Regions from separate parts of the Micromonospora sp. NPDC049089 genome, predicted to be linked through region 4. Evidence: riboswitches for the same ligand, from Rfam matches in the RefSeq annotation. Region 4 holds a riboswitch; each other region holds the start of a gene.
What was found. A riboswitch is a leader RNA that binds a small molecule or an ion and turns the genes downstream of it on or off. The one in region 4 is predicted to bind cyclic di-AMP.
Positions count from the first base shown of each region.

Region 1: linked by a shared signal. The riboswitch ahead of AB0B48_RS14960 (hypothetical protein) and the one ahead of AB0B48_RS12935 (C39 family peptidase) in region 4 are both predicted to bind cyclic di-AMP.
Region 2: linked by a shared signal. The riboswitch ahead of AB0B48_RS14045 (NlpC/P60 family protein) and the one ahead of AB0B48_RS12935 (C39 family peptidase) in region 4 are both predicted to bind cyclic di-AMP.
Region 3: linked by a shared signal. The riboswitch ahead of AB0B48_RS12785 (hypothetical protein) and the one ahead of AB0B48_RS12935 (C39 family peptidase) in region 4 are both predicted to bind cyclic di-AMP.

Region 1 covers NZ_JBEZEH010000073.1:1,965-9,760, forward strand. The annotation lists gene AB0B48_RS14940 (5'/3'-nucleotidase SurE) at 1-200, opposite strand, end outside; gene AB0B48_RS14945 (PfkB family carbohydrate kinase) at 197-1,174, opposite strand; gene AB0B48_RS14950 (SRPBCC family protein) at 1,366-1,836, shown strand; gene AB0B48_RS14955 (hypothetical protein) at 1,981-2,481, opposite strand; gene AB0B48_RS14960 (hypothetical protein) at 2,623-3,636, opposite strand; cyclic di-AMP (ydaO/yuaA leader) riboswitch at 3,693-3,824, opposite strand; gene AB0B48_RS14965 (cation diffusion facilitator family transporter) at 3,943-4,860, opposite strand; gene AB0B48_RS14970 (AAA family ATPase) at 4,967-7,084, opposite strand; gene AB0B48_RS14975 (alpha/beta hydrolase) at 7,193-7,796, opposite strand, start outside.
Region 2 covers NZ_JBEZEH010000067.1:2,838-10,633, forward strand. The annotation lists gene AB0B48_RS14035 (NlpC/P60 family protein) at 1-783, shown strand, start outside; gene AB0B48_RS14040 (peptidoglycan recognition family protein) at 1,005-2,987, opposite strand; cyclic di-AMP (ydaO/yuaA leader) riboswitch at 3,223-3,358, shown strand; gene AB0B48_RS14045 (NlpC/P60 family protein) at 3,372-4,412, shown strand; gene dcd (dCTP deaminase) at 4,473-5,051, opposite strand; gene AB0B48_RS14055 (pyridoxamine 5'-phosphate oxidase family protein) at 5,149-5,706, shown strand; tRNA gene AB0B48_RS14060 (tRNA-Gly) at 5,973-6,046, shown strand; gene AB0B48_RS14065 (DUF4240 domain-containing protein) at 6,191-6,778, opposite strand; gene AB0B48_RS14070 (2'-5' RNA ligase family protein) at 6,775-7,338, opposite strand; gene AB0B48_RS14075 (LD-carboxypeptidase) at 7,537-7,796, opposite strand, start outside.
Region 3 covers NZ_JBEZEH010000058.1:2,670-10,465, forward strand. The annotation lists gene AB0B48_RS12755 (heavy metal translocating P-type ATPase) at 1-746, opposite strand, end outside; gene AB0B48_RS12760 (hypothetical protein) at 759-1,709, opposite strand; gene AB0B48_RS12765 (copper ion binding protein) at 1,723-1,932, opposite strand; gene AB0B48_RS12770 (metal-sensitive transcriptional regulator) at 2,027-2,323, shown strand; gene AB0B48_RS12775 (heavy metal translocating P-type ATPase) at 2,330-4,294, opposite strand; gene AB0B48_RS12780 (YibE/F family protein) at 4,747-6,135, shown strand; cyclic di-AMP (ydaO/yuaA leader) riboswitch at 6,302-6,432, shown strand; gene AB0B48_RS12785 (hypothetical protein) at 6,437-7,456, shown strand; gene AB0B48_RS12790 (carbonic anhydrase) at 7,513-7,796, opposite strand, start outside.
Region 4 covers NZ_JBEZEH010000059.1:3,374-11,169, reverse strand. The annotation lists gene AB0B48_RS12940 (hypothetical protein) at 1-570, shown strand, start outside; cyclic di-AMP (ydaO/yuaA leader) riboswitch at 855-995, shown strand; gene AB0B48_RS12935 (C39 family peptidase) at 1,227-2,075, shown strand; gene AB0B48_RS12930 (alpha/beta fold hydrolase) at 2,198-2,944, shown strand; gene AB0B48_RS12925 (CDP-glycerol glycerophosphotransferase family protein) at 2,949-4,619, opposite strand; gene AB0B48_RS12920 (bifunctional cytidylyltransferase/SDR family oxidoreductase) at 4,653-6,170, opposite strand; gene AB0B48_RS12915 (ABC transporter ATP-binding protein) at 6,315-7,091, opposite strand; gene AB0B48_RS12910 (ABC transporter permease) at 7,126-7,796, opposite strand, start outside.

The sequences.
Region 1 (7,796 bases), on a different contig from region 4:
AGGTCCGGCAGCGGATGCTCGTTCACGACGACCCGCCCGTCGCGCTCCACGGCGCTCATCGCGGCACTGGTGCCGCTCGCCTCCTCCATCGGCGCGGCCACGACGACGTCCAGGCCCCGCTGCCGGGCTGCCCAGGCCAGCGCCTGGATGCCCGGCGCGGCGACCCCGTCGTCGTTGGTGATCAACACCCGCAGGGTCATCGCTCGACCACCCGGCCGGCCAACTCGTCCGGGGTGGTCCGCTCCTGTTGACGGCTGTCCGCCGGCACCAGCCGGACCCGGTCCACCAGGCCGGTGATCGAGTCCAGCCGCCCGGTGCCCAGGCCGTGCCGGGTCACGTTCAGCGCGCCGGCGGCGGCGCCGGTGCGGATGGCGGTCCGAATGTCGCCGCCCCTGGCCACGACGGCGGCCACTCCGGCCGTCATCGAGTCGCCCGCGCCCCGTGGGTCGGCGGCCTCCAGCCGGGGCATCTCGACCTGGAACAGTTCCCCGTCGATGAGCGCCAACGCCGGCTGGTCGGCGCGGCTCACCACCACCGTCTCGGCGCCGCCCGCGTGCAACTCGTACATGGCCCGGGTCAGCTCCTCGGTGTCCTCGCTGCGGGCGCGGCCGTCGCGGATCAACTCCTCGTGACTGACCTTGAGGAAGAACACCCCGCTCTCCAGCACCGAAGCGAGGTGATCGCCGGAGAGGTCGACCACCACCCGAGCACCGTTCGCGCCGAGGTCGGCGGCGAAGCGTCGGTACAGGTCGGCCGGTACGAGCCACGGTTCGTTCGGCCCACTGAGGATGCTCACCGAGGCCCGCAAGCCCTCGCCGAGGGCAAGGTTGTACAGCTCGTCGATCTCGTGCCGGCTCAGCGGCTGTCCGGGCACGTCGGCGATCTCCTGCCGGGAGCCGTCGCGGCGATCGTGCACGTACCCGCCGCTGCCGGAGTCACGGACCACCACCTTGAGGTCCGCACCCTCGCTGACCAGCAGTGGCTCCAGCACCTGGCCGATCTCACCGCCGAGGGCGGCGCAGAGCACCACGTGGACTCCGAGGGAGAGCACCATCCGGGCCTGCCAGACGCCCTGCCCGCCGAAGTGCAGATGAAGCTCGGGGTGGTCGTTGGGCTGGTCCACCATCACCGTCAGCTGTGGGGTGGGCGCGAAGACCATCACGTGCCCACTCATCGGTCGTCGCCGTTCATGCTGGCCGCCCTCCGGCACCTTCGGAAGATTTCGTACTAACCGACCTTAATGGCGCAGGTGGTGGCAGGTCGTCGCATCGGCCCGGTCCGGCCCGGCGCTGAGGGTCCCTGGGGCGTTGCCAGCCAGACATCGGTACGGGACGATCGGGCGACCAGACGACGGCGGGAGACGGTGTGCTCAGCAGCGATACCTTCAGCTACACCGTCCAGGCGCGGTGCTCACCCGCCGAGGCAGCAGCGTTGCTCAGCGACCTGACCCGGCAGGGCGAGCTGCATCCGCTGATCGTGCGGGTTCGCCGGGTACCGCCCCGGCCCGGCGCGCAGGCCAGCTACACGATCAACGACCGGTTGGCGGCCGGTCCGCTGCGCTTCCGGACCACCTACCACGCGGACGTGCTGATCAGCGAGGCCGACGAGATCGTCATGGTGGCCCGCCAGTGGCCGGCCACCACTGTGCGTAACCACACCCGTCTACGCGCCGAGCCGGACGGCCTGACCCGCGTCGACGTCGAGATCACCCTGACCGCGCCGAGGCCCCTGTTCCGCTACGCGTTCCGCCAGGCCCAAGCCGCTCACCTCGCCCTGGCCACCCGGCTGGGCGCCGCCCTGGACCGCACCAACAACACCCCGCCCTCTAACCCCTAACCCGCGTCCCGACCCGTGGCCGACCCCGTGCCGCGCCCCTGGCGCGCCGATCTTGCAGTTTCAGCTGTCGATATCGGTGGGATGGAACCCATATGTCGGCGTAGTAAGTGCAAGATCGCGGGCGCGTAGGGCGGGGCGGGCGCGTTAGATCGGGGTTGGCGCGCTCTTGCGGGTCGGGCGGGTGGTGGGACGTCGGCCCCACGGCTTGTAGGTGGAGAGCACTGTCGCGATGACCATCAGGCTGGTCGACACCGCCGGCGCGATGACCAGGTCGGCGCGATCGCGGGCGGGCAGGGCGGCGCCGACCGCTCCGGCGTGACGCAGATTCGGGGTGAGCAGGAACAGCACCAGCCCGACCATCACCGTGGTGATCACGAGCTTGACCAGCACCCACCGGTGGCGCAGCAGGCCCCACGGGGTGAGCAGCGAGCTGGCGACTCCGATCAACCACACCAGGACGCTCAGCGGCGCGAACAGCACCGTGCCGACCAGAGCCGTGACCGGATAGACCACCGCCGGATCGGCGCCCCGCTGCACGGCGACGCCGAGGGTGAGCAGCACCAGGTCGGCGCCGAGCCAGCCCAGCGAGGTGACGAGGTGCAGGGTGAGCAGCGCCTTGCGGGTGGTGGGTCGGATCCGAGGCATACCGCGATGCTGCCCGCCGGCCACCGCCGGGTCGTCCGACGAGCGACGACATCAGGGGTACGCCCGGTGACGTAGCCCGGCCCCTGACGCACGTGATGCCTGTGAGCCATCCAGTGGCTCACAGGCATCACGACGCGTCGGTCAGTAGACCGACAGGTGTACGTGGTTGGTGTGGTCGCTGGACGGGTCGCCGCCCGCCCCGCTGTACGACTTCCACCCGCTGCTGGGCAGCCAGATCTGCCTGTACCAGATCACGTAGAGCACGGCGAGCCGGTCCGCGTTGCGGATGAAGTACGCGGCCAGGTTGTTGCCGTACGTCTTGTCGCCGCCGGTGGCGTCGCCGCCGAAGCCGTTCTTCTGCGCCGCGAAGTCGCAGGCCCGGCCCTTCGGGTGTTCACCCGAGCCGCTGGGGCGGTGGCACGAGACGTACCGGGTGAATCCCGCGGCCTTGGCCTGGTTGAGCGCGTGCAGGGTGCGCGGGGTGATGCAGCCGTTGGCCGGCGTGGGGTCGTTGACGCTGCACGACTCGGAGGGCCAGGAGCCGTCGGAGTTGCGCGGTGCGGCCTTCGCGTTGGCGCTGGAGGTGCCCCGGTTGGAGCCGGCGTCGGCGGTGGTCTGCGGCTTGGGCGTGGTGGCCACACTCAGGGCCCGTTCGGCCTGCTCCTTGCGCTTGGCCATCACCGCGACCTGCTTGCGCTGTTCGTTGATCTCGCCGTCCAGGGCGACCCGGGTGCGGTTGGCCTTGTCCTTGGTGTCCAGCAGGTCGCGCAGCACCCGGTCCTCGTTGGCCGCCACCGCGTCCAGCGCGGCCGCCCGGTCCATGAAGCCTTCCGGGGTGTTGCTGTTGAGCAGCGCCGACACCGCACCCAGCCGGCCGGTGCGGTAGGCGACCTCGGCGATCTCGCCGACCTTGCCGTTGCGCTGGTCGATCTCGACCTCGATGGTCTTCAACTGGGTGCCGAGCTGCTTCTGCCGTTGCACTGACGTGTCCAGGGCGCGCTTCGCGTCCAGGTAGCCCTTGCTGGCCGCATCGAGCTGGGCTCGCAACGCCGGGGTGCCGCCCTCCTCGTCGGAGTCGGGTGCGGCGGCTCGCAGGCCGGTCGGGGGAGCGGCCGAGGCGGTGCCGGCCGGAAGCGCGACGCCGAGGGCGAACATCGCGACGATCAGGGCCGCCAGTCGGGCGGCGGGTGGTCGTGCTGGTGCCACTGCGCATGTCCTTCCGTCAGCCGCCGACCGGGTTAGCTGACGGGTTCGGGACGGAAGATCCCTACCGCTGACGCGGATACACCCCAGGAACATGGTTCCCCGGTTCGCCCAGTTGGGCGATTAGGCGGCGACCGCCACCGGCGCCGGGAGGGCGCCGCCTGGTGACGGCCGGGACCGAGCCTACCGGTGCGGGTGGGGCCGCTGCAGCCGATGTGACGGACGGTGCGTACGTCACCACGGAAATCGACGAACCGGTCACCATTCGATGGAGCCGCAGGCTCCAGAAGCGGCGCCGGGCTCGATCTGCAATGTCGCGTGTTCGATGCGGAAGTCGTCGTGCAGGGCCGTACGTGCCGCGGTGAGCACCGCGCCGACCTCCGCGCCCGGTGCCATGGTCAGGTGGGCGGAGGCCACCTCCATGCCCGAGGTGAGCGTCCAGACGTGCAGGTCGTGCACCTCGACGACACCGGGGACGGCGGCGAGCCGGTCGTGCACGGCGGTCACCTGGAGGTGCTCCGGGGCGGCCTGCACCAGGATGCGGATAGCGGCGCGGGCCAGCCGCCAGGTGCGCGGCAGGATGAACACGCCGATGGCGACCGCGACCAGAGGGTCGGCCCACCACCAGTCGGTGACGGTGATGAGCAGCGCCGCGCCGATGACGCCGACCGAGCCGAGCAGGTCACCGAGCACCTCCAGGTAGGCGCCCTGGAGGTTGATGCTCTCCCGGGCTCCGGCGCGCAGCAGCGCGAACGCGGCGATGTTCGCGAGCAGGCCGAGCACGGCCACCGCGAGCATCGGGCCGGCGATGACCTCATGCGGGTCACCGAAGCGGCGGATCGCCTCGACCACCACGTAGATCGCGACGCCGGAGAGCAGGACGGCGTTGGCCAGCGCGGCGAGCACCTCGAGCCGGTAGAGCCCGAAGGTGCGCTGCGGGTCGCCGGTGGCCCGCCGGGTCGCCGTGATGGCGGCGAGCGCCATCCCGATGCCGAGCACGTCGGTGAACATGTGCCCGGCGTCGGAGAGCAGGGCGAGCGAGCCGGTGTGCAGTGCGACCACCGCTTCGACCACCATCAGGGTGGCGAGCAATCCGAAGGCCGCCCAGAGTCGACCTCGGTGCTGGTGTGCGGCATTGGCGACGGACCCATGGTGGTGGTCATGACCTGCGCCCACGAGAACCACCTTCCGCCGCTGGTCGGGACCCGGTCAAATGTATGCTCACATCGCTATGTGTGCAAGTGTACGGGCAGGGCGTTCCGTCGGCGGCAGTCCGCACACGTCAGCTGGTCGGGTCGATGGTGGTGAGCCGCTGGGTGGCCCGGGAGAGCGCCACGTACAGGGTGCGCACCCCGGCGCCCGGATCCGCCCGGATCTCGCTCGGGGCGACCAGCACCACCCCGTCGTACTCCATGCCCTTGGCCTCCAGGCTGGTCACCACCTGCAACCTGGGTGCGCCGAGCGCGCCCAGCCAACCGGCGACCTCGTCCCGGCGGGGGACCGGCGTGATCACCCCGACCGTGCCCTCCACCTCGGCCAGCAGGCCGGCGGCGGCCTCCACGGTCGCGGTCTCCAAGCCCGTCGCGGGCACCACCAGCTCCACCGGCTCGACCCCGGTGGAGCGGACGGCGGTCGGCAGCGGCAGGTCCGGGTAGAGCCGCCGGATCTCCGCCGCCGCCACCGCGAAGATCTCCGCCGAGTTGCGGTAGTTGGTGGTGAGCGTGAAGTCGTGTCGCTTACGCCGGCCCAGCGCCTGGTCGCGGGCCCGGGTCAGCTCCTCCGGATCGCCGGTCCACGCGGTCTGCGCGGGGTCGCCCACCACGGTCCAGGAGGCCAGTCGGCCGCGTCGACCGATCATCCGCCACTGCATCGGTGAGACGTCCTGTGCCTCGTCCACCACCACGTGCGCGTAGTCCCGGTAGTCCTCGGGGCGCTCCCGGGCCGCCGCGCGGGCGGCCCGTTGCCGTTCACCGAGGGTGCTCAGCTCGCGGACGCCGCCGGCGAGCTGGAACGGGTCGCGTCGTGCGCGGGCCGGCTGCGCGGGCTTGCCGAGCAGCGCGTCCAGCTCGTCAAGCAGTGCCACGTCGGCGATGGTCAGCCCGGTCGAGTCCAGGTTCCGGTACGCGGCGTTGAGCAGCCGGATCTCCGCCGAGGAGAGGATCCCCCCGGCGTACCGGCGCAGGCGGTCCGGCTGCGCCAGCCAGCCGAGCACGTGCCGGGGGTGCAGCCGAGGCCACCACGCCTTGAGGAACTCCCGGAACTCCGACCGCTCGGCGATCTCCGCCTCGAAGGCCGGTTGCTCCGGCAGCCGACCGCTGCTCAGCTCACGGGCCTGCGCCCAGAGCGCGGCGAACACACCGTCGAAACCGGCCCGGCGCACCTCGTTGCGCCGTGCGCCGCGTTGCAGCGCACGGTCCCGGATCCGGTCCAGCGCGACCCGGTCCAACCGCAGCAGTGTGCCCCGGTAGAGCAGCCGTAGCTCACCCGGGCCGCCCGGCACCGCGTCGCGGGCCGCCCGCTCCAGCACCCGGCGCATCCGCAGCGAGCCCTTCACCGCCGCCACCTCGGGCGGGTCGGGGCGGGTGGCTGTCATCCCCGGGAAGAGGGTGCCCAGCGAGTGCAGGGTCGCGGTGTCCTCACCGAGCGACGGAAGCACGGAGCCGATGTACTCGACGAACACCGACGACGGGCCGACCACCAGGATGCCGCCGCCGGCGTAGCGGCTGCGGTCGGAGTAGAGCAGGAACGCGGCCCGGTGCAGGGCGACAGCGGTCTTGCCGGTGCCGGGGCCGCCCGCGACGATCGTCACCCCGGAACCGGGCGAGCGGATCGCCTCGTCCTGCTCCCGCTGGATGGTCGCCACGATGTCGCGCATGCCCCGGCCGGTGGCCTTGGACAGGGTGGCCAGCAACGCGCCGTCACCGACGATGGTCATCCCCTCCGGGGCGGCCGTCGGGTCCAGCAGGTCGTCCTCGATCCGGGTGACCCGCTCGGCGCGGGACTGGATGGTGCGGCGCCGCACCACGTCCAGCGGCTGCGCCGGGGTGGCCTGGTAGAAGGCGGCGGCGGCCGGCGCGCGCCAGTCGACGACAAGCGTGACGGCGTTCTCGTCGCGGATCCCCAGTCGCCCGACGTGCAGCACCTGACGGTCGCGCAGGTCCAGTCGGCCGAAGACCAGCCCCTCGTGCTCGGCGTCCAGGGTGTGCCGCCGCTGCGCGGCGTGGAAGACCATCGCGTCGCGCTCGACCAGGGCGCCGTGCGTGCCCACCCGGGCCATCCGGTAGCCGTCACGCTCGGCGCGGACGGCCGACTGCCGCAGCTCGGCCAGTCGGGCGTACACCCGGTCCAGGTGTCGTTGCTCGACGGCGATCTCCTGCTCCAGGCCGGTCTGGTCGGTCAACGCACGCTCCTTCAGAGGTCGCCGGCAGGCGGTGGAAACCGCGCGGGCCAACCGCAGAAGGGTACGGCCCCGGACCCGACCCGCCGCGCCCGAGGTGCGCGAACGTGCTCAGGCACCCGTCTCGGCGGGGGCCGCGCCACGGTGAGCCGTCGGCGACGCGCCGAGGTGAGCCGTCGGCGACGCGCCGAGGTGGGCCGGCGGCGATTCGGCGATCACCCGTCGTACGACGCCGGTGAGCGCGGCGTTCACCTCGTCCGGGCGTTCCATCATCAGCATGTGCCCGGCACCTGGGCAGACGGTCAGCTCGGTGGCCGGCAGAGCCGCCGCGATCGACTCGGCGCACGGCGGTGGGGTCAGCCGGTCCCGGTCGCCGACCAGGGCGGCGGCCGGCAGGTGGGCCAACGCGGCGAGGGTGTCCAGGCGGTGCTGGGTGCCGATGGAGGCGCGGAACCCGCCGATCGAACGCAGCGAGGCCCGGGCCACCGCCGACGTCACCAGGCGGATGTCGGCCGGCTCGCAGCGGTCACCGAAGAGCATCCACCGGATGCTCGGTCGCAGCGCGTTCAGCAGTGCCCGGGGAGCACGCCACGAGCCACACCGGGCCAGCACACCGGCGCCGGTCGTCTCGGCCAGCCGGATCAACCGGGCGATCCGCGGCGAGAGCCCGTAGACGGTGTGCGTGTGCCCCTCGGCGGTGGTCGAGACGAAGACC
Region 2 (7,796 bases), on a different contig from region 4:
CGGGCGCAGCTGAAGGTCAACCGGCAGAAGTCGGCGAACCTGCAGAAGAAGATCGAGCCGCTGGCGCTGCAGAGCGAGCTGGCGCTCAACCGGGTCGGCGACCTCGCCTCCCGCTACTACATCTCCGGCCCGTCACACGACATCGGTGCGCTGCTCGTCAGCGCCAAGCCGGACACGCTCACCGAGCAGCTCACCATCCTCGACCGGCTCGCTTCGCAGGAGCGCAAGGAGGTCGAGGGCGTGCTGGCCGTGCGGGCCAAGTACGACGGCGAGAAGCAGAAGCTGGACGCGCTGATCGTCACCCAGACCAAGCAGCAGAACGATCTGGCGGCCAAGAAGAAGCAGATCGACGCCGAGATCAAGCAGCTCGAGGCGTCGATGCCCAAGACCACCGTCAAGACGGCGGCCTGCCCGACCATCAACGGCGTGTTCAGTGCGGCGGCCCGCACCGCGATCAAGACCGCCTGCGGCAAGGTCGGCAAGCCGTACGTCTGGGGTGCCACCGGGCCGAACTCGTTCGACTGCTCGGGGCTGACCCAGTACGCCTACAAGGCGGCCGGGATCTACCTGACGCACCACACCGGTGACCAGTGGAACGAGGGCAAGGCCATCTCGCGCGCCGACGCCCGCCCCGGTGACCTGGTGTTCTTCTTCTCCGGCTTGAGTCATGTCGGGCTGTATCTGGGTAACAACCAGATGGTGCACGCGCCACGCGCCGGCAAACCGGTGCAGGTGTCCAGCATCACCACCATGCCCGTCGCCGGGTTCCGCAGACCTGGCTGATCCACCCAGGGCCTGTGTCAAAGCCCCTGGCCGGCCTGCGGCGGGCCCAGGCGACGACCGGCCGCGTTGGAGATTGGCCCGGATACAACACCGGTATCCGGGCCAATCTCCGCCTTGCCGGATCGCCGCCTGGACTCCGCCTCGGCTCGACCGAGGACTTTGACACAGGCCCCAGCGCGACACGACGGCCCCCGGTCACCGACCGGGGGCCGTCGTGGTTCTCAGCGGGGTGCCCCCACCGGGGAGGGCAACAGCTGCACGTCGGCGAGGTCGACGTACATGATCCGGTGGCCGAACTGGATCTGCGCGTACCGGTTCTTGCCGCGAATGACCGTCCAGTCACCGGGTGAGGAGCCGTCGAACGTGCTGGCCCGGTAGTACTCGCCGGCCAGCACCGCGCCGACGGAGTACCGCTGCCCGGCGGCCAGCGTGTACTGGAGCGGCGTGATCGCCTGGTAGGGCACCCCGTCCGGGTACGCGGACTGCTCCGGGTACGCCCGTCCGTAGACCGGAACGGTGGCTCTTCCGGGCTTCGGTGTCGCCACGACTCCGACGGTCCAACTGGCGGTCGGCGCGGACGACGGGTTGTGGAACCAGGCCCGCTGCCCGAGGTACCAGATCGCCGTCCAGTCGCCCTGCCGGCCGGCCAGCGCATACGTCTGCCCGGCTGACGCCCTGGCCCCGTGGTCCGACACCGCCATCGTGTTCGGGCTGCCGTCCGGGCGGAGCGCGATGTCGTTGACCAGCGGCGCGTCAGCGGACGGCGCGCTGCGCAGCACCACCGACGAGGAACCGCGCGGAGCGCAGGGCACGCCCACCGTGACGCAGTCGGTGAACGCCGGCTGGTTGGTGGTGTAGTCCGGGTCGATCCGGACCAGCCCGGTGGCCGGGGTGCCGGTGTCCAGTCGGGGGGCGTGCAGCAGGTCGAAGTAGTGCGTCCAGTCCCAGTAGGGGCCCGGATCCCAGTGCATTCCCCGCACTGTCGAGGGGATGGTGCCGGGCACGTTGTCGTGGCCGATGATGTGCTGGCGGTCCAGTGGGATGCCCAGCCGCAGCGCCAGGTGCCGGACGAGCTTCGCCGAGGTCCGGTACATCGCCTCGGTGTACCAGGTGCCCTGCGCCGCGAAGCCCTCGTGTTCCAACCCGATCGACTTCGCGTTGACGTACCAGTTGCCGGCGTGCCAGCCGACGTCCTTCGTCTTGACGTGCTGGGCGATGTGCCCGTCGACCGAGCGCAGCGAGTAGTGCCAGCTCACGTAGGTTGGGTCCTGGACGAGTTGCAGGGTGGTGGCCCAACTCGCCTCGGTGTCGTGGATGACGATGTACTCGATCTTCTGCCGCGCGGGCCGGTCGGAGAGGTCGTGGTTGCCGTAGTCCCCGTCGTCGAACGCCTCGTAGGGCGCCGGGATCCATTCGCAGGAGATGGTGCGGGGGCATTCCACCCCGTCCGGGCGGGCCAGCCGGCGCAGGCCCAGCCGGTCCAGCCAGGACCGTTCGGGCCGCACTGCGCGGGCCGGCAGGGTGATCCGCTGGCCGTCGTCGGTCACCCGGGCTTCGCCCGCGCCGATGGTGGTGAAGACCTCGTCGGCGAAGGCCGCCGCGGCGTCGGCGCTGTCCGCGCCCGAGTAGCGGGCCACCGCGCCGTACCAGGCCGCCGGGTCGGTGCCCGCGCCGACCGGCGCGCCCAGATCCCTCTGGTACGCGCTCAGCAGCGCCGCCCCACCCCGGATGTTGAGGCCCGCGTCGGTACGCAGTGCCTCGGGGGCGGCACCAGTCAGCGCGGCGGCGGCGTCGACGGTCTGCAACGCGGCGGTGGACGGGGCGGGCGCCTCGACCGGTCGGGGCGCGGGCACCCGGGCCGGCCGGGAGTCGTCACCGCGTGGGTCCTCGGCTCCGGCGTCGTGGTGACCGCGTCCGGGTAGGGCGGCCACGTGCCGCGCGTCGGTCAGGTGCATCGGGCCGTAGCCGCCACTGGTGCTCGGTGTGCCGGCGTTGGTGTCCCAACGGGACTCCAGGTAGGAGACGCCGAGCAGCACGACGGCCGGTACGCCGTACTCGGTGGCCGCGTCGGCGTACTGCTGTTGGCGGTCGGTGGTGGGCGCGGCGGCGGCCGGGCCGACGGAGAGTGGCACCGTGGTCGCGGCGGCGACCACGGTGGCGGCGAGCAGTGCGCGCCAGCCGGTCGACAGGGTTGGATGGTGCATCGAACCCCCTAGATTCTCGCGGAGTGAGGTCAAATCACCATCGCGCCGTCCGGGAGCTCGCGTCAATACCTTTCCATCTATCGACGTGCACGGAAAGAATTCTTCACACACGGTCAGTGACCTCGTCCAATCCGTACGGAGTGTCACGGCCGCACGGGTTGCGGATCGGTAACGGGCGTCTCTACTCTGGTCATTTGTCGGCCCGACAGCAGCTCCGCCCACCCCGGGCGGTAACGGACCGACACCGCCGAGTCGTTTCCGAGCGAACCGGGGACCCAGGTCCCTCGGGGTGAATCCGCAGCCACTGCGGTAGGGCGCCGACTTCCCGCCCGAACCCGTCAGCTAACCCGGTAGGCGGTCAGGAAGAAGGAGTACGGAACCCCGGTGGCACTCCATGCCCCGCGGCCGTCGTCCGAGCGGTCGGCATCAGCCGGCCCGGCGTCGATAGTGCCGCGCCCACGCTGGTCCCGCTTAACCACCGCACTCGCCGCGCTGGCCGGCGTCGCCGTCGTTCTGACCGGTAGTGCCACGGCGGCCCACGCCGACCCCTCCGTCGCCGAGATCGAGCGCCAGATCGACGCCGACTGGAACAAGCTCGAACCGGTCATCGAACGGCACAACGCCACCCGCATCGACCTCGCCGCGAAGCGCAAGCAGGCAGACGCGCTGGCCGCCCGGATCACTCCGCTCGAGCGCCAGGTCGACGCCGCGATGGACAAGGTCAGCGCCCTTGCCGTACGCGCCTACATGGGTGAGAACGTCTCGACCGTCAACGCGATGCTGGGCAGCCGGTCGCCCAGCGAGGTGGTCGGCCAGCTCGAAATGCTGGACCGCTTCGCGCACGACCAGCAGAAGGACGTACGCCAGGTGGCCGACCTGCGCGACCAACTGGCCGCGCAGAAGGCGCCACTGGACGAGATGGTGGCCCAGCTGACCCGCACGGAAGCCCAGCTGGCGGCGAAGAAGAAGCAGATCAACGACGAGATCGACCGCCTGCAGAAGCTGCGCCTGAAGGTGTACGGCAGCGGCGGCGGCGGTCCGCTGCGCCCGGCGCCCTGCCCGGGTAGCTACCCCGGCGGTGCCGCGGGCACCGCGGTCAAGTTCGCCTGCGCGCAGATCGGCAAGCCCTACGTCTGGGGTGCCGAGGGTCCGAACTCGTACGACTGCTCCGGGCTCATGCTGGCCGCCTGGGCGAAGGCCGGCGTGTCGCTGCCGCACAACGCCGCCGCGCAGAGCCGGGTCACCAAGAACGTCAGCAAGGGTGACCTGCGCCCCGGCGACCTGGTCTTCTACTACAGCGACATCCACCACGTCGGCATGTACGTCGGCGGCGGCTGGGTGGTGCACGCCTCGCAGGCTGGTCAACCGGTCAAGATGAAGAAGGTCGACGACGGCCCGATCCACAGCTACGGCCGTCCAGGCTGACCCAGTGTGACCGAAGGGCCCGTCGCGATCTCCTCGCGGCGGGCCCTCGTCGTTCTGGTCCTAGCGGGTGGGCCAGGTGCGCCAGTGCTGCCAGGCGCGGCTGGGTGTCGGCCCCCGCTGGCCCTGGTAGCGCGAGCCGTAGACCACCGAGCCGTACGGGTGCTCGGCTGGCGAGGAGAGCCGGAAGATGCAGAGCTGCCCGATCTTCATGCCCGGCCAGAGGGTGATCGGCAGGTTCGCCACGTTCGAGAGTTCCAGCGTCACGTGGCCGGAGAAGCCCGGGTCGATGAAACCGGCGGTGGAGTGCGTGAGCAGCCCGAGCCGGCCCAGGGAGCTCTTGCCCTCCAGTCGGCCGGCGAGCTGGTCACCCAGCGAGATGACCTCGAGCGTCGAGGCGAGCACGAACTCCCCCGGGTGCAGCACGAACGGCTCGCCGTCGGGGACCTCGACCGCCGAGGTCAGGTCGTCCTGCTGCATGGCCGGATCGATGTGGGTGTAGAGGTGGTTGTTGAAGACCCGGAACAGCCGGTCGAGTCGGACGTCGATGCTGGAGGGTTGGACCAGGGTGGGCTCGAACGGCTCCAAGCCCAGCGTGCCGGCCTTGATCTCGGAGACCAGGTCACGGTCGGAGAGCAGCATCGGACCACCATAGCCGCGTTGCCGGAAGTGGCCGGATTCGGTGCCGGACCAGCGCGTCGAGGTCGCTACTCGTACATTTGTTCGATAGAATGCCCACATGGCTTCCTGGTCCGAATTCGCCGCCGACGAGCCCCGACTCGCCGACGGGATCCGCGTTCTCCTTCAGCAGTACGGGCCGGGCTTCGGCTATCTGGCCACGGTCCGTGCCGACGGCGGGCCCCGCGTCCATCCGGTCTCACCGGTCATCACCGCCGAGGGGCTGTTCTGCTTCATCATCGACTCGCCCAAGCGCCGCGACCTCGAACGTGACGGCCGTTACGCGCTGCACTCGTTCCCTGCGGAGGAGAGCGACGACGAGGCGTACGTGGCGGGTCACGCCCGCCCGGTGACCGATCCGATCCGGGTGGCGCAGCTGGCGCAGAGCGCCCGGGCCGAGCCGCAGGTCGACTGGCGGCTCTTCGAGTTCACCGTCGACGTGGCCATGCTCACCCGCCGCGAGCAGCACATCGCGGGCATTCCGGGTCTCGGGCCGAGCCGGCCGGCCGTTCGGGTCTGGCTCGACCCAAACGCCCAGTCGGCGGTGGCAGCGCCCATCGCCGTCCCGCAGACGCGCCCGACCCTCCTCAGCCGTGACGTGCAGTGCACGGCCGCCTGACCACACGACCGGAAGATCATCGGTGCCGGCTCCGTCGTGACGGAGCCGGCACCGATGCGTACGCCCGCCACACCCGGCGAGCCGCCACTCCCGCATGATCCACTCGACTTCGGCGAAACCGCGGTATCCCGGCGCTGCGGATGCCCCGACTTTCAGGAAGCCGAGTGGATCAACCCCGCCGACCCGGGCGGCACGGTCGGACACCTGCGGTCACCGGGGGTGCCTGGGTGCATGGGCTCGATGACTCGGGTACAGTGGTGCCGCTTGCGGGTGTAGTTCAATGGCAGAACATCAGCTTCCCAAGCTGACAGTGCGGGTTCGATTCCCGTCACCCGCTCCACGTGCAGAAGCCCTGGTCAGGACAACAGTCCCAGCCAGGGCTTTTGATGTTGCTCAGGCCAACTGCGTCCGGCGGGCCATCCACGGACCATCAGCCACGCTTGCCCGACGAGGAGATCCGCTCTCTGACTCCCCGCACCGCAGGTCAGGGCTTCACGTAGTGCTGGCGGGGGAACAAGCGCATGAGGCGCGGCAGGCGTTGTTCGATCTCGGCGAGGCTGTCGCTGTCCCAGGGCTCATCGATTGGGGCTGGATCGAAGTACGCGCGGTGGCCCCGGGCGTCCAGCGCTTCATGGAGGCTGTCTTCACGCCCGGTGATGCGGTCGTAGGCGCGGGATGCCACGTAGGCGAGTTCTTCCCAGTGCGGCCACTCCGCGTCGGCCCGTTCCCAGAGACTGCGGCCGGCGAGCGCACGCACAGCGGGCAGGTCGGCGAGGTTGTCGGGGTTTTGGGCGACGTGCTGCCACCAGCGCTGCCCCTGGCCGATGAGCCATGGTTGGAAGTACCAGAACGAGTCGCTGCTGCACAGGCCGTCCATGATCTGGTTGGCTGCGCCCCACATGGCGTAGGTATCGATCGGGCGACGCGCAGCCTCTAGGTGGACCTGGAAGTCCGCGATGTGCTCCAGTGAAACGCGGTTGAGCCGGTATGCCAACCAGTCCAGTCTTCGGGCCGGGTCGGTCGTCTCCTCGGCTGACCGCTCCAGGAACTTCCAGAATTCCGCCGAGTTCACGTCAAGGACGGTAACGGTCCAGCCGGCGCAGGTGGTGTGGCGCCCAGCGGGAACTCGCAGACGGTGCGCCAGGGGCTGATGTCCGGTGTTCCGGCGATGAGCCTGACTCTGTCGATGGCCGCGTTGATCGGCAGGTGCGTGGAGATTGTTTCTGCGGCGTGGCTCAGCGTGGCCTTGGCGGCGTCGTGACCGATGGTCAGGTGCGGCACCACATCGCTGTGCGCCCCGGCATAGGGGGGCGCCTCGGGAAACTGCTGCCACACGGCCGAAGTGAGTTCCCGGAACGGGCGAGCTGGCTGTGGAGCAAGCCAGACGACCGTGTCACCGAACCAGCCGACGTCCGTCAGTGCGACGTCGAACCGCGGGATCCCGGCAATGGTCTCGCGCAGTACGGCCAAGACCTGCTCGTCGATCTGCTGCGGGGGCAGGAACGGGTAGAGGACGGTCACGTGCGCTGGCACCCCCCACCCGGCGGCCGGGTCGAGCGATGCCCGGAAGGGGCCCACCGCCTCCTCGGCCTCGGGTATTGGCACGATGATCGCCGTCTGTGTCGGTTCCATCCCCACAGCTTTCCGCCACGGTCGGTGCCGGTCCACTGGATTCACCACCCGCCGTGCGGCCCGCACCCACCAGAGGTCGGGCGGGCAATAGGAGGCGTGGTGTGTGAGCGCCCGTTCTCAGTCTCGGGACCGCATTCGGGCAGCCAGGAAGGACGGTCGCTCGGTGCGGCGGGCGTAGGCCCCGTTGCCGAACGGCCTCTACCGGTAGTCGGCGAAGATCCGGCGTTCCACGCCATCGACGGTGACCTGACCGCCGTGCGGAAGAATCCATTGTGGCTTGGTGTGGCCGAACGGCACGCCGACGCAGACGACCGCCTCGGGGTTGTAGCGGGTCACCACGTCGACGACCGTGTCGCGCTGCTGCTCGCGAAGTCGCGCCCGATCTGCGGCCGGGGGTCGACGGGTGTGGTCGGAGACCGGCGGACGGGCGACCAGGACCGCGTCGACGGCGCTGAGGA
Region 3 (7,796 bases), on a different contig from region 4:
CCGTCACGCAGCACCGTCACGTCCTTGGCGCCGAGATCGAGCAGGGCGCGTAGGGCGGCGCCGGCAGTTCGCTTCGACCGGGCCTCGAAGTAGCGACCGGCCAGGATGAACACGGTGACCCCGGCGGCCGCCTCCAGGTAGATGTTGCCGGCGCCGTCGCTCCGGACGATGTCGAAGCGGAACGGGTGCGTCATTCCGGGCATCCCCGCGTCACCGAGGAAGAGCGCCCAGAGCGACCAGCCGAACGCGGCCAACGTGCCGAGCGACACCAGTGTGTCCATGGTGGCCGCGCCGTGCCGCAGGTTGGTCCAGGCGGCCCGGTGGAACGGCAGCCCGCCCCAGACCACCACCGGGGCGGCCAGGGTCAGCGACAGCCACTGCCAGTAGTCGAACTGCCAGGCCGGGACCATGGCCAGCAGGACCACCGGCACGCTCAGGGCCACCGACACCCAGAGCCGGGTACGCGGCCCCCGCAACGGGTCCACCGGAGGTTCCGCGCTGGGCAGGGCTGGCAACGCCGCGGTGTAACCGGTCTTCTGCACGGTCCCGATCAGGTCGTCCGGTGTGACGCCGTCGGCGTACCGGACTGTCGCCTTCTCGGTGGCGTAGTTGACGGTGGCGCTCACCCCGTCCATCCGGTTGAGCTTCTTCTCGATGCGGGCGGCGCACGCGGCGCAGGTCATCCCGCCGATCGCCAGTTCGATCCGGTTCGGCGCCTCGGGCAGCGGTCTGCTGGTGGTGGTCATCGTCTGGTCCCGTCAGTCATGTCCGTGCCCGGGGGTGCCGTGGTCGGCCCCGCCGGTCGGTGCGGGGCCGCTCGGTTCGGGGGCGTCTCCGGTCGGGGCAGCGCCGGCGACCACTGTGAACTCGGCGGTGTGCACCCTCCCGCCGTGCTGGAAGTCGAGGTAGAGCCGGTAGCTGCCGACCGAGGGCACCTCGGCGAGGAAGGTGACGGCCGGACCGGGCCGGGTGCGCCCGTCGCCGGGCGTCCCGTCCGGGTGCACGTGCAGGTAGGCCAGATCACCCCGACGCAGTGCCACCAGGTGCCCGTACGCGCCCAGGTAGGGCTCCAGGTCGGTGACCGGCTGCCCGTCCCGGCTGACGGTCACTGTCAGCGACGACGTCCGACCGGGCTGCGGCGCACCGGTCAGGGTGACCGTGTAGCCGTCGACAGTGGTGCTGGTCGTCGGGGCGGGCAACGGCCGTTCGGTCAGCTCGCCGGAGACTGTCACGTCCACGCCCAGGGTCAGCGGCTCGCCCCCGGTCGGGGCGAAGTCGGCGAACGCCCGCCACTGTCCGGGACCGGCCAGCGGGGTGTCGACCCGCCAGGTGCCGTCCGCGGCCAGCTCGGGGTGGACGTGGCGGAAGCCGGAGAGGTCCCGACGGGCGACGATCAGGTGCATCTGCTTGTCGTGCGCCACGTCGTACCGGGTGACCGGGCGACCGTCCGGGCCGGTGATCCGGAAGGCGAACTCGTCGGCCGGGGCGTCGACCGGTTCGAGGGTGTAGCCACGTTCGGAGACGAGCAACCCGCCGGGCAGCCGATCGCCCGTCCCGCCCCGCTCGTCCGCCGTCGGGGTGGCGGCGGCATCGTCGTGCCGGCTCTCGGCGACCGGGGCGGGGTCGACGACCCGGCCGATCCCGTAGGCGGCGCCGAAGACCGCCGCCAGGCCGACGGCGAAGCCGGCCAGTTTCGTCACGGTACGCACGTCGGCCCGCCGATCACGCGTCGACGAGGTCGTAACCGGCCTCGTCGACGGCGGCCCGGACGACCGCGGTGTCCAGCGGCTGGTCGCTGCTGACGGTGACCCGGCCGGCGGCGAGGTCGACCTGGACGTCACGCACACCCGCGATGGCGCCGACCTCGGCGCTCACCGCGCTGACGCAGTGCCCGCAGGTCATGCCCTGCACCTGGTACGTCGTGTCGACCATTGGATCGTCTCCTTCGTGGTACCGGTACCCGGTGGGGGTATCTCATCAGAACCGACCGTACCATACCCCCTGGGGGTACGCTATCCTGGTCGGCATGACCGCACCCACCCCGATCCGCGGATACACCGCCAGCAAGGACCAGCTGCTAGCGCGGCTCCGCCGCGTCGAGGGGCAGGTCCGGGGCATCGAGAAGATGGTCGACGACGACCGCTACTGCATCGACGTGCTCACCCAGATCTCCGCCATCCAGGCCGCCCTCGACAAGGTGGCTCTCGGGCTGCTCGACGGGCACGCCCGGCACTGCATGCACGAGGGCGCCGCTGAGGGTCGGGCCGACGAGATGGCCACCGAGATGATGGCGGCGGTCGGCCGGCTCATGAAGCGCGGCTGACCGCGCTCACTCCGGCGCGGGATCGAGACGGACCCGGCGCAGCAACTGAGCGTTGAGCGCCACCACGATCGTCGACGCCGACATCAGCACCGCGGCCACCGCCGGGCTCAACGCCACACCCGCCCAGGCCAGCACCCCGGCGGCCAGCGGCAGCGCCACCACGTTGTAGCCGGCCGCCCAGGCCAGGTTCTGTCGCATCTTCCGGTACGACGCCCGGGACAGCCGAACCACGGCCCCCACCCCGCGCGGGTCCGAGGATGCCAGCACCACCCCGGCGGACTCGATGGCCACATCGGTGCCCGCGCCGATCGCGATGCCCACGTCCGCCCGGGCCAGCGCCGGCGCGTCGTTCACCCCGTCACCGACCATCGCCACCACCAACCCCCGCCGCTGGAGCTCGGCCACCCGATCGTCCTTCTCCGCCGGCAGCACCTCGGCGAAGACCTCGTCGACGCCGGGCCGGAAGCCGAGATCGGCGGCGACCGCCTCGGCCACCGGCCGGGCATCACCGGTGATCATGGCGATGGTTCGGACACCCTCGGCACGCAACTCGTCGACAGCGCGCCGGGCCTCCGGACGCACCTCGTCGGTCAACGCGAACGCACCGAGCACGGCGTCGGGCAGCCGCACCAGGTGCAACACCGCGGCACCCCGCGCCGACCACCGCCCGGTCGCGGCCTCCAGCTCCGCCGGGAGCGAAACGCCCAGCTCGCGCAGCAGCGCCGGCCCGCCCACCGCGTACTCCGTACCGTCGATTGTCGCCTTCACACCGCGGCCCGGCAGCGACCGGAAGTCGGCTGCCCGGGCCGGGCCGCCGCGGCCGGCCGCCGCCACTATCGCCCGGGCCAACGGATGTTCGCTCTCCGACTCGACACCGGCCGCGATGCGCAGCACCTCGCTCCGCTCGACGCCGGACGCCGTCGCCAGGTCGGTCACCCCGTGCTCGCCCCGGGTCAGCGTGCCGGTCTTGTCGAAGAGCACCGCGCCGACGGTCCGCATCCGCTCCAGGGCCAGCCGGTCCTTGACCAGAATCCCGGACCGTGCGGCGAGCGCGGTGGAGAGCGCGACGACCAGCGGGATGGCGAGACCCAGCGCGTGCGGGCAGGCGATCACCAGGACGGTGACCGCACGGACCACCGCCTCGTCGGGCTGACCGAGCGCGGTCCAGACCAGCACGGTCAGCACGGCGGTGCCGGTGGCCAGGTAGAACAGCGCGGCGGCGAACCGGTCGGCCAACAGTTGGGCCCGTCCACCGGAGGCCTGGGCCTGCGCGACCATCCGCTGGATGCCGGCGAGGGCGGTCTGCTCACCCAACGCCTCGACGCGCACCCGGATCGCCGAGTCGGTGGCGACGGTGCCGGCCACCACCCGGTCGCCAGTCGACCGGGCGACCGGCCGCGACTCCCCCGTGATCATCGACTCGTCCAGCTCGGCGCCGCCCTCGACGACACGGCCGTCCGCCGGCACCCGACCCCCCGGCCGGACCAGCACCACGTCGCCGATCCGCAGACCGGTCACCGGCACGGCCTCGACCCGCCCGTCCGCCGCCACCCGTTCGGCCTCGTCCGGCAACAGCGCGGCCAGCGCCGCGAGCGCTCCCCGGGCCTGTCCGATGGCCTTCATCTCCTGCCAGTGCCCGAGCAGCATGATGGTGACCAGCGCGGCCAACTCCCACCAGAAGTCCAGGTCGAAGACGCCGACGCTGGTCGCCAGGGACGCGGCGTACGCGACGGTGATCGCCATCGCGACCAGCAGCATCATTCCGGGCGCCCGGTCCCGGACCTCTCGGACCGCACCGACCAGGAACGGCCAACCGCCCCACCAGAACACCACCGAGCCGAGCACCGGGCCCACCCAGCCCTGACCGGGGACGACGTCCCCGCTCAGGCCCAGCCGACCCGACACGAGATGACTCGTCAGCACCACCGGGATGGTCAATACCAGGCAGACCCAGAACCGACGGCGAAACATCGCCGGATCGTGTCCGGCGTGCTTGTCGTGTCCGGCGTGCTTGTCGTGCCCGGCGTGCTTGTCGTGCCCGGAATGCTTGTCGTGCGGCACGGGTTCGGCGTGTCGCGGTCGGTCGGGGTCGGGCGGTGACGGAGCGGGCATGGCTCCAACATGCCGCCCCGGAGACCGCCGCGCGAGCGGTTCGGCCGCCCGACACTCCGCCACGACCTGCAACCCCCGGATGGGCTGGCTAGCATCTCCCCCGATGGCCCTCCGAATGCCGCTGCACAGTCGGGCACCGGCGCCGCCACGTCGTGGCGGTGCCCCCAGCCGACCGGGCCGAGCACTGACCGTCCGTGATCAAGCGGTCGTCAGGCAGCGATCCGCCCCGCCGTCCGCCGCGTTTCCACCGCAACGGTGAACCGCCCGGCCCGCTGACCCGTATCCCGCACCGGATCGTTGGGAGTCTCACCTTGGCCGCCGACCACACTCACCCCGCTCCGTCCGCCCCGCCTCGGGTGCGACGGATCCTCGTCGTGACTGTGGTACCCCTCTTCGTCGCCACCGTGCTGGCCGCGGTGCTGCTCTGGCCGCGCGGCGGGTCACCGCAGACCGATGGTGGTGCGGACGTGCCGCGCTACCCCGGCACTGTCACCCGGGTGGTGAGCGAGCCGTGCCCGCCGGCGCCGTCGGTCCCCGAGGGCACACCGAGGGTCGGCGATGGGCGGTGCGGCACTGTCGACGTGCGGGTGGACGACGGGCCGACCGCCGGCCAGCAGGTACGGACTCCGGTGCCCGACGGGCCCGGCGCACCCCGGGTCGAGGTCGGCGACGAGGTCGTCCTGGTCGAGCTGGCCGACCCGACCGATCCCACCACCAGCAACTGGAACATCGCCGAGCACCAACGCGGCACCCCGATGGTGTGGCTGGCGGTGATCTTCGCGGCCGCGATCGTCGCGTTCGGTCGGTGGCGAGGTCTGGCCGCGCTCGCCGGGCTGGCCGCCAGCTTCGCCATCCTGCTCACCTTCGTGCTGCCGGGCATCAGCGCCGGCAGGTCACCGCTGCTGGTGGCGGTGGTCGGCGCGGCCCTGATCATGTTCGTGGTGCTCTATCTGACCCACGGGGTCACCGCACAGACCTCGGTCGCGGTGCTCGGCACCCTGGGCAGCCTGGTCCTGACCGGCGTGCTCGCCACCATCGCCACGGCCGCGACCCACCTCACCGGCTTCGGCAGCGAGGACGCCACCACCCTGTCGATGTTCCAGGGCGACGTGGACCTGCACGGACTGCTGCTCGCCGGAATCATCATCGGGTCACTCGGGGTGCTCGACGACGTGACGGTCACCCAGGCGGCCACCGTCACCGAACTGGCGAACGCCAACCCCGGGCTGACCCGGTTGCAGCTCTACCGTGCCGCCACCCGGGTCGGTCGCGCGCACATCGCCTCCACTGTCAACACCATCGTGCTGGCGTACGCGGGTGCCTCACTGCCCCTGCTGCTCCTGCTCACTGCCGACTCGCGGCCGATCGGGCAGATCCTCACCAGTGAGTTCCTCGCGCAGGAGATCGTCCGCAGCGCGGTCGCCACCCTCGGTCTGATCGCCGCCGTACCACTGACCACCGGGCTGGCCGCGGTGGTCACCGCCGCCGGGCGCGCCGACGCCTCAGCGCTCACCGACGCCTCAGCGCCCACCGACGCTCCCGCGCCCCGGCCCCAGCCGGACCGCAGCGAGGCACTGGCCGCACTCAGCTCACCGCGAACGGCCGGCTCCGACGAACCGGACCGGACGCGGACCGCACCCCCACCCGAGGCCACCGACCGGTGGCCGAAGTCGAACAGGAGCACGGATACGGCATGGTGACACTCCTCAGCGTGACCAGATCGGGCATCCACCCTGAGAACCCCGTCACTGGTCACTCAACGCTATGGCGAAATGACGCTTTTGGTCGGCATCCAGGCGTAGCTCAGCCGGTCGACTCTCGGGTAACCTCGCTGCCGGTTACCGATGAAGGCGCGAAGCGGCGCCTGCGGTGCCACCGCCCAATCGCCAACCGGCGAGCCGGGGACCCAGGTACCTGGGGTGAATCCGCATCAGCGGTAGGGGCCACTTCCGCCCCGAACCCGTCAGCTAACCCGGTCGGCGGTCGACGGAAGGGAACATTGTGACGGCACCCCTACGCCGCTGGTTGACACCCGTGGTGGCCGTGATCGCCGCACTGACCGTGTTCGCCGGGCCGTTCCCGGCGCACGCCGCCCCGACGAACCCCACACCGTCCGGGCACGAGGAGGACGGCGAGCCCAAGCTGCTCAACGACGTCATCGAGCAGGCCAACCGTGACTACTCCGCCGCGAAGTCCAAGCTGGACAAGTCCAAGAAGCGGCAGAGCGAGTTGGCGGCGGAGGTCAACCGGGCCAAGGCCGAACTGGACGCGTTGGCCCCGCAGGTCGGGCAGATCGCCGCCCAGGCGTACCGGACCGGCCGGATCGGCGCGGTCGCGATGCTGCTGGAGAGCGACGCGCCCGACTCGTTCGTCCAGCGCGCCGGGCTGCTCGACGAGATCAACATGGTCAACGAGAAGAAGCTCTCCGAGGTCAACGAGGTGAAGTCCCGCGCCGAGCAGGCCAAGCTGGCCCTCGACACCGAGGTGCGCGAGCAGCAGAAGCAGACCGCCCTGATGGCGAAGCGCAAGAGCGAGGCCGACAAGGCGCTCTCCCTCGTCGGCGGCAAGGGTTTCACCGGCGGCCTGGTGGATGCCACCTCCAAGGTCGCGAAGATCGGCCCGGGTCGCACGGCCGACGGGGACTGGAAGGCCCAGTCGTGCAGCGAGAACGACCCCACCACCTCCGGCTGCATCACGCCGCGCACGCTGCACGCGTACAAGGAGGTCAAGGCGGCCGGCTTCAACCGGTTCGTCGGCTGCTACCGCCCCGGCGGGCCGTGGGAGCACCCGAAGGGCCGCGCCTGCGACTGGTCGCTACAGAAGAGCGGGTTCTCCCCGTGGCACAACAACGACACCAGGACGTACGGCAACAACGTCGCCGCGTTCCTCATCCGTAACGCCGACCGGCTCGGCATCTACTACGTGATCTGGAACCGGCAGATCTGGTTCCCGGCCACCGGCTGGAGTTCGTACAGCGGGCCGTCGAACCACACCGACCACGTTCACATGTCGCTGCTCTGACCCGCCCGATCTCCGTCGAGGGCCGTTCCGCGTGACGCGGAGCGGCCCTCGTCGCGTCAGACGGTGGCAGGCGCGGCCGGGTCGGTCGATTCGGCCGGGGTCGTGAAGCCGGCCGGCACGGCGGCCACCTGGCGTACCGCTCCGGCTGCCAGTCGGTAGGACACGCCCACCACCGCGCACCGCCCCCGCGCCACCTCGTCGGCCAGCACGGGCGACTGCCCGAGCAGCGTCTCGACGGTCTGTGCGATGTGGATGTCGACGATGCCGTCGATGTCGTCCACCCCCTCGGCCGCGGCCCGGCGCAGGCTGGGCAGCACGGCGTCGACCACGGCGCGCAGAT
Region 4 (7,796 bases):
TACGCCGAGGAGGTGGCCGTTGCCGCGGCCCGCGCGGCCACCACCGCCAAGCGGCGGCGTGCCGCCTGGCTGACCGCTCAGGAACAGCTGGAGCAGGCCTGGATCGGGTACGACGAGGCGGACGCCGCCGCGCGTCGCTTCGCTGGCGCGGGGGCACTGCCCACCCCGCAGACCCCGCACACCCCCGCCGAGTACGCCGCCCGGGAACGCTATCTGCACCGGGCGGCGATGGCGGCGTACTGGCGGGGCGACCTGACCATGGCGCAGCTCGGCGACGTGTTCGGGCACCGGCGCGGCTGGGATCCCCGGCGACACCCGGTCGAGCAGGAGGTGCTGATCAGCCGGGTGATCCGGGATGCGCGGTCGACCGATTACCAGGTGGCCGCCGACCGTGAGCGGGTCGCCTGGCGCGACGCGGAATTGGCCGCCGAGTCGGCTCGTGCCCTCGCCGAGGAGGCGTACGCGGCGGCGGCCCGGCTCCGCCCGACCCTGGTCCCCGCGCGCCGCACGGTCGCCGGGGCGTTGCGTCCCGCCGTCGTGGCACTGTGGCGCCCGGCCCGGGTGGGTTGAGCCCAATCCGTTATGTGAGGCCGGTCACCCGATCGAGAAATCGGACGTCCGACGCGATCGACGGGATTGTTCCCACGATTGTGGCCGCGTTCTTTGCGGCCTGTCCGGTTGTCGCCCGTAGGCGTCGCCGTAACTGGTTGTCCCATCGAGTCACATCATCGGCATTACGCGCAGAAATTGTGGCGCCAATTGGGGTTTACGCAGGTGAACCTGGCTTGGCAGGGCGTTGAGACGCCAGTAGTGTCGTCCCGTCCGGTGCGGTAACCGATCGCAAGACGCGACGCCGCATCGACCCGCTTAATCGTGATCAACGAACCGGGGACCCACCAGTAAGTCCGGGGTGAATCCGCGAGCCACGGCCCGCGGTAGGGCGTCTTCCCGCCCGAATCCGTCAGCTAACCCGGTAGGCGGTGTCGGAAGGAGTCCCATCCTCGTGCAGCACCTTTCCACCCCTCGGTTGTTCCCTCGCCTCCACGGCGCGGCGGTGCACCCGCTCATTCGTCGCGTGACGGTGAGCTGACCCCCGGGTCATCGCCTTTCCCGCCCGGCCGATCCGGGCGTTCCCCTGAGCGGTTCACACCCGCGGACCACTGTCCGCGCGCTGGCGCCTGCCCGGATACCGGTCCGGCCCCGGTGTGCCGCTCTCCCCCCGATCCGTGGAGGACCCCGTGAAGCACACCCTGCAGCGCCAGCTCCGTCGCCTCGCCACCGAGCGCCCGTACCAGATCGTCGCCGCCTCCGCCGCAGCCCTCGCGATCGCCACCACCACCGGCGCCCTGCTCACCACTGCCGACGACGCCCCGGCCGGCCAGCGCACCGCGACCACCGTCGCCGAGATGCGCAGCGACGTCGCCGCCTCCCGCAGTGAGGCTCGGGACGCGTCCCCCTCGGCCAGCGCCGCGCCGACCACGGCCGCCCCGGCCACCAGCGCCGCGTCGCCCGCCGCCAAGGCCAAGAGCAACCCCGACCTCACCCGTAAGCCGACGCCGCCGAAGCCCCCCGCGACGAAGGTGCTCGACTACGACTACGAGGCGCAGAACACCTACTACAACTGCGGCCCGGCGGCCACCCGGAACGCGCTCAGCGCCGCCGGCATCGACCGCACCCAGGAAGAGCTCGGCGCCGAACTGGGCACCACCGAGATGGGAACCAACTCGGCCGAGGACACCACCCGGGTGCTCAACGCCGAGGTGAAGGGCTCCCCGTACCGGACCCGGATGTTCCCCGGCACGCCCAGCCCGGCCCAGATGGACCGGCTCCAGGCCGACGTGGTGAAGGCCGTCACCGACGGCCGGGGCGTGGTGGCCAACGTCGTCGGGGACGCCGTCGACACCGACGGCGGGTGGCACTCCTACGGCGGTGGGCACTACATCGCCGTGGTGGGCTACAAGGACAACGGTCGCACCGTGCGGATCGCCGACTCGGCGAACCCGGCCGACCCGTCGTACTGGATCACCACGATCGACCTGGCCAACTGGATCACCAGCCGGGGCTACTCCGCCTGACCCGGGCACCTGACCGCCGCGGGCGCCGTCTCCCACAAGGGGCCGGCGCCCGCGGCGTTTGTCCGCCCGGCCCGCCATCGACGGCCCTCGTACCCGACCGTGAACCGTGGGAGACTGCGGCCGTGGTGGATGAAACGGGTGGTCACACCGGCCGCGGGCCGGTCCTGCTGCTGCTGCACGGGATGGGAACGACCGGGGACGTGTGGTTGCCCTGGGCCCCGTACCTTGAGCAGCACTGGCCCGGGCGGTGGCTGGCACCGGACCTCGCCGGCCACGGCTGGGCGTCGCCGCTGCCGTCGTACTCCTTCGCGGGCTTCGCTCAGCAGATCGCGCGGGCCCTCGTCCCCGACGACCGGCTGGTCGTGCTCGGGCACTCGCTGGGTGGGGTGGTCGGCCTGGCGCTGGCCGCCCGCGACGCCGGAACGCCGGTGGACGCCGTGGTCGGGCTGGGCATCAAGGCACTCTGGTCACCCGCCGAGCTGACCCGCGCCGCCGAGCTCGCCGCCCGACCGGTGAGCTGGTTCGCCACCCGCACCGAGGCGGCTCGCCGCTACCTGCGGGTCGCCGGGCTCACCGGTCTGGTCCCGCCGGACCACCCGGTGGTGGAAGCCGGGCTGCGCCAGGTCGACGGCCGGTGGCGCCTCGCCATGGACCCGGCCGCCTTCGCCGTCGGCGAGCCCGATCTGGCCGCGCTGCTGGCGGCGACCGACGTGCCGGTGGTGCTGGCGCGCGGGGAGAACGACCCGATGGTCACCGACGAACAGCTCAAGGAGTACGGCGTACCGGTCGCCACGCTGCCCGGTCTCGGACACAACGCGCACGTGGAGGACCCGGCGGCGGTGCTGGCGCTGCTGGATCCTTACCGCTGAGCGGCTATGCCGGTGCGGTCGCGGTGAGCGCCTCGGCCGGTGCCAGCTCCCGGCGGGCGGCGGCCAGGAACGCCTCGGCGTACGACTCGGCCGGGAAGTCACCCAGGTAGCGGCGGCGGGTGGCCCAGCGGGCCTCGGCCAGCGGGTCGGTGTCCAGCAGTGCGGTCAGCACGTCGTCCACGTTGGACATGTCCCGACGCAGCACGTAACCCGACCCGGCCAGCGGGAACCGCTCCACGAACCGGTCGCCCTCGTCGCCCATGTCGGTGACCGCGTACGGCTTGCCGGAGTAGAGGAAGTCCGAGATCACTCCGGACACGTCGGAGACCAGCGCGTCGGCGGAGTTGACGCACTCGGTCAGGCTCAGCTCCCGAGCCGCCGCGCCGACCACGTGCTGGCGGCCGGTGCGGGCCCGGTCGGCGACGAGCAGTTCGGTCAGGCGGCCCAGTTGCCGGGCCGATGCCGGGTTCTGCGTGGTGTACGGGTGGGCTCGCAGGATCACCGTCGCGCCGCGTTCCAACAGTCGACGCAGCAGGCTTTCGGCCACCGGTAGCGAGCAGTAGTCGGCGTCGGCGTGGTGCCCGGTCCAGGTCGGCGTGTAGAGCACCGTCGGGTGCGCCAACCCTCTTGCGGGCTCCGGGCGCACCTCGATCGACTCGACCTGTGGACGACCCACCACCACGAACTTGTCGGCCGGGATCTGCACTCCGGCGCGGGCGTACCTGTCGATCGCCGCCTGCCCGGCCACGAAGATCCGGTCGAAGATCCCCGACACCGGGTTGGCGCTCGGCGCCTTGTCGCTGTCGCCGTGGTGCAGCTGGATGTGGGTGAGCTGGGTGAAGCGGACGCAGTGGCTGTTCTTCGCACCGTGGTTGACGTAGAACGCCGCCCGTAGGCTCGGCACCAACGCCTGGTCCATCGCCCCCAGGGTGGGGCAGTAGACCACCGGCGCGTCGGTGGCCGCCGCGATCGGGGCCAGGAACTCCGGCTCACGCAGCACGACCAGGAACGGTCGGCCGATCCGTTGCAGGTACGGCAGCCACATGGTGACCTGGTATTCCGAGCCCGGAGGCGCGGAGAAGTAGAGCAGGAACTCCGGCTGGTGCCGGCGCAGCGCGGCGGCCACCGGCCCGCCACCGGCGCGTGGCCTAAACCGTCGCCGGGCCAGGTCCAGCGCGACCGCACCGGCGCCCGCCCCGACCAGCAGGCTGGCGGCCAGGGCCACACCGGCCGGCAGGGCGAGCGCGGCGGCGAGCGCCAGGGCGGCGAGCAGCCCGAGCAGGGCCGTGCCGAGCCGGTCGGCGATCAGCGGCGTCCAGGCGCGTACCGGCAGGTTGGCCGTCCGGATCTCCAGACCGCCGGCGGTGCGCAGCGGCCCCACCAGCAGCACCAGACCCAGCAGGACCAGCCCGGTGGCGACCAGCGCGAGGTTGAGCCCGTCGTCCAGCCGCCGGGAGTAACCGACCAGGATCGCCGCGGCGATCAACGCGGTCTCCGCCACCAGGTCGGCGCCGGGCCGGATCCGCTGCTCGGCGGCCGAGGCGGCCAGCGCGGCGACTGCCAACGCCAGCCCCCAGCCGGTGGCGCCGGTCAAAGCCAGCACGACGAAGGCCAGCACGGCCAACCCGGTGGTCAGGCACCGGGCGGCCAGCTTTCGGACCAGGTCGCCGCGCATGTCGCTCCGTTCGTGGTTCCGCAGCCGTCGGCGTCAGTTGGCGGACGTCGCGCCGGCCGGTGCCTCGACCCGACCCGGCCCGGACTGCGCCGGCACGCTCGGCGTGGGCCCGTCACCGGGTGCCCGGCGTACGTCGATCACCTGACCGGTCAGGTCGGAGATCAGCACGTCCAGCGACGACTGGGCGACGGCCTCAGCGGCGAGCAGGGTGTGCTCCGGCTCCTCGCCGAAGGCCCGCGTCCGCATCGGGGTGGCGGTGCGCTCCGGGTTGATGCAGTTGACGCGGACGCCCATGTCGGCCCACTCGTCGGCGAGCGCCTGGGTGAGGTTGACCAGGGCGGCCTTGGTGGCCGAGTAGAGCGCGTAGCGGGCCCGGCCCCGGGTGTAGGAGCTGGAGGTGTAGAGCAGCAACTGGCCCTTGGTCTGCTGGAGGTACGGGAGGGCCTGGCGGGCGATGGTCACCGGGCCGACGAAGTTGACCTGGAGCAGCCGGTCCATGGTCTCCTCGTCCATCTCGGCGAGGGCGCCCTTCTCCAGGATGCCGGCGGTGACCACCACGTGGTCGATCCGGCCGGTGGCCTGGAAGGCGGTCGTCAGCGCGGCCTCGACGTCCTCGGCCCGCTCCACGTGAGTGCCCGTGCTGGAACGGCTGAACGGGAAGACCTGGGCGCCGTAGCGACGGGCCAGCTCGGTCAACTCGTGGCCGATGCCGTAGCTGCCGCCGAACACCACGATGGTCCGGCCGGTCAGCTCCTCGCTGTAGCTGCGGTGGTCGGTCAGCCGGGGGGCCTGCGCGGCGGCGAGCTGGAAGAGCTTGTCCGCGAGGTGCACGTCGACCGGGTGGGTGACCTTGATGTTCTCGTCCGAACCGTCGATCACCTTGATCGGGGTGCCGGGAAGGTAGCGCAGCACCACGCCGCAGTCGTCGGTGGCGGCGAAGTCCGGGTCGTCCTCGGCGATCTGGTACGCCGCCCGGATCGTGGGGGAGCGGAACGCCTGCGGGGTCTGACCACGGCGCAGCCGGGAGCGCACCGGGATGTCGGTGATGCAGTCGTTCTCGTCGACCTGGATGATCGTGTCCGCGGAGGGGATGGCCACGTCCACGGCGTCGTAGCTCCAGAGCGCGTTGACGCACTCGCGCACGATCCGGCCGCTGAGCAGCGGGCGTACCGCGTCGTGGAAGAGGATGTTGCAGTCTTCCGGGCCGACCGCGTCCAGGGCGATCCGGGTGGTGGCGTTGCGGGTGTCACCGCCCTCGATCACCTTGGTGACCTTGCGCAGGCCGGCCTTCTCGACGATCTGCTGGGCGTCCTCGACGTGGCCGGTGGCCATCAGCACGATGATCTCGTCGATCTCCGGTGCCGCCTCGAAGACCGTCAGGGTGTGCTCGATGATCGGCTTACCGGCGATCTTCAGCAGCTGCTTCGGGATGCCGAGGCCCAGCCGGGTCCCGGTGCCGCCGGCCAGAACCACCGCCACTGTCCGCGAGGGCCGCCACGGCGTCGGGGTTCCCGCTTCGGCGTCCGGGCCAGGGGTCTGGTCCTGCGTCATTGCCGGATCCTCACTCTCAGATGCGTTAACGGAAGGTTCCGCCCGAGCGGCGACGGAATGAACCTTAACGCGCGGACCGCGTCGCCCCAACGCGGGCGACGCGGTCCTCAGGCGCCGTGTCGATGCCGGACGTTCGCCGGAACTCTACTTGCTGTTCGCGTACGCCTCGTACGCCCGGATGACCTCGTCGGTGGGGCCGTCCATCCGGATGACACCCGATTCCAGCCAGATCGTCCGTTCGCAGGTGTCCCGGACGGAGGAGAGCTGGTGGCTGACCAGGAACACCGTCCCCGCGCCCTCCCGCAGCTCCCGCACCCGCTGCTCGCTGCGCTTGCGGAAGCCCTTGTCGCCGGTGGCGAGCGCCTCGTCGATGAGCAGCACGTCGTGCTTCTTGGCGGCGGCGATGGAGAACCGCAGCCGGGCCGCCATGCCCGACGAGTACGTCCGCATCGGCAGGCTGGCGAAGTCACCCCGCTCGTTGATCCCGGAGAAGTCGATGATCCCCGCGGCCTGCTTGGCCACGTCGTCGGGGTGCATGCCCATGGCCAGGCACCCGAGAACGACGTTGCGCTCCCCGGAGAGGTCGTTGAGCAGGGCGGCGTTGACGCCCAGCAGCGACGGCTGACCCTGGGTGTGGATGGCGCCCCGGTTCACCGGCAGCAGGCCGGCGATGGCCCGCAGGATGGTGGACTTGCCGGAGCCGTTGCTGCCGATCAGCCCGATCGCCTCACCCCGGTACGCGGTGAACGAGATGCCCTTGACCGCGTGCACCTCCCGGACGTTCGGCGCGTGGGTGCGCTTGACCAGCCGGCGCAGCGCGGCAACCGGCGTGGTGCCACCGGCGGCGCCCTGGTGCACCCGGTAGATGATGTGCGCGTCGTCCACGACCACTGTCGGGATGCGCTCCTGGGTCCGGGTCATCGTCGCGCTCGCCTCGATGGGGGCGTCGAAGTGCTCAACCACGGCCGTACTCCTGTTCGCCGCGCCAGAAGTAGATGAAACCGCCGATGCCGGCCACCAGCGCCCAACCGGCGCCGACCAGCCAGAGCTGGGTCAGCGACTCGTTGAGCAGCGGTGCCTCCTCGAGCAGGGCGTAGCGCGCCAGCTCGATGTAGACGAGCAGCGGGTTGTACTGCACGAGGGTCGTCGCCCAGCCGGGCAGCCGGTCGAAGAGGCTGACGCTGTAGAGGACGCCGGAGCCGTACATCCAGGTCCGCATGATGAACGGCATGACCTGCTTCAGGTCGCTCGACTTGGAGCCCAGCCGGGCGACCAGCAGCACGACGCCGGCGTTGAACACCGCCTGCAGCAGCAGGGCCGGCACCAGCAGCAACCACTCCCAGGTGAGCGGTTCGCCGGTGGCGAGCACGATGCCGACCAGGACCACCATCGAGGCCAGCAGTTGCTGGAACTGGGTGATCGTGGTGGACAGCGGCAGGCTGGCCCGGGGGAAGTGCAGCGCCCGGATCAGCCCCAGGTTGCTACTGATCGACTGGGTGCCGGCCAGGACCGCGCTCTGGGTGAAGTTGAAGATGAACAACCCGGTGGTCAGGTAGGCGATGAAGTTCGGGATGCTGTTTTGTGCGAGCACCACCCCGAAGATCAGGTAGTAGACCGCCGCGTTGG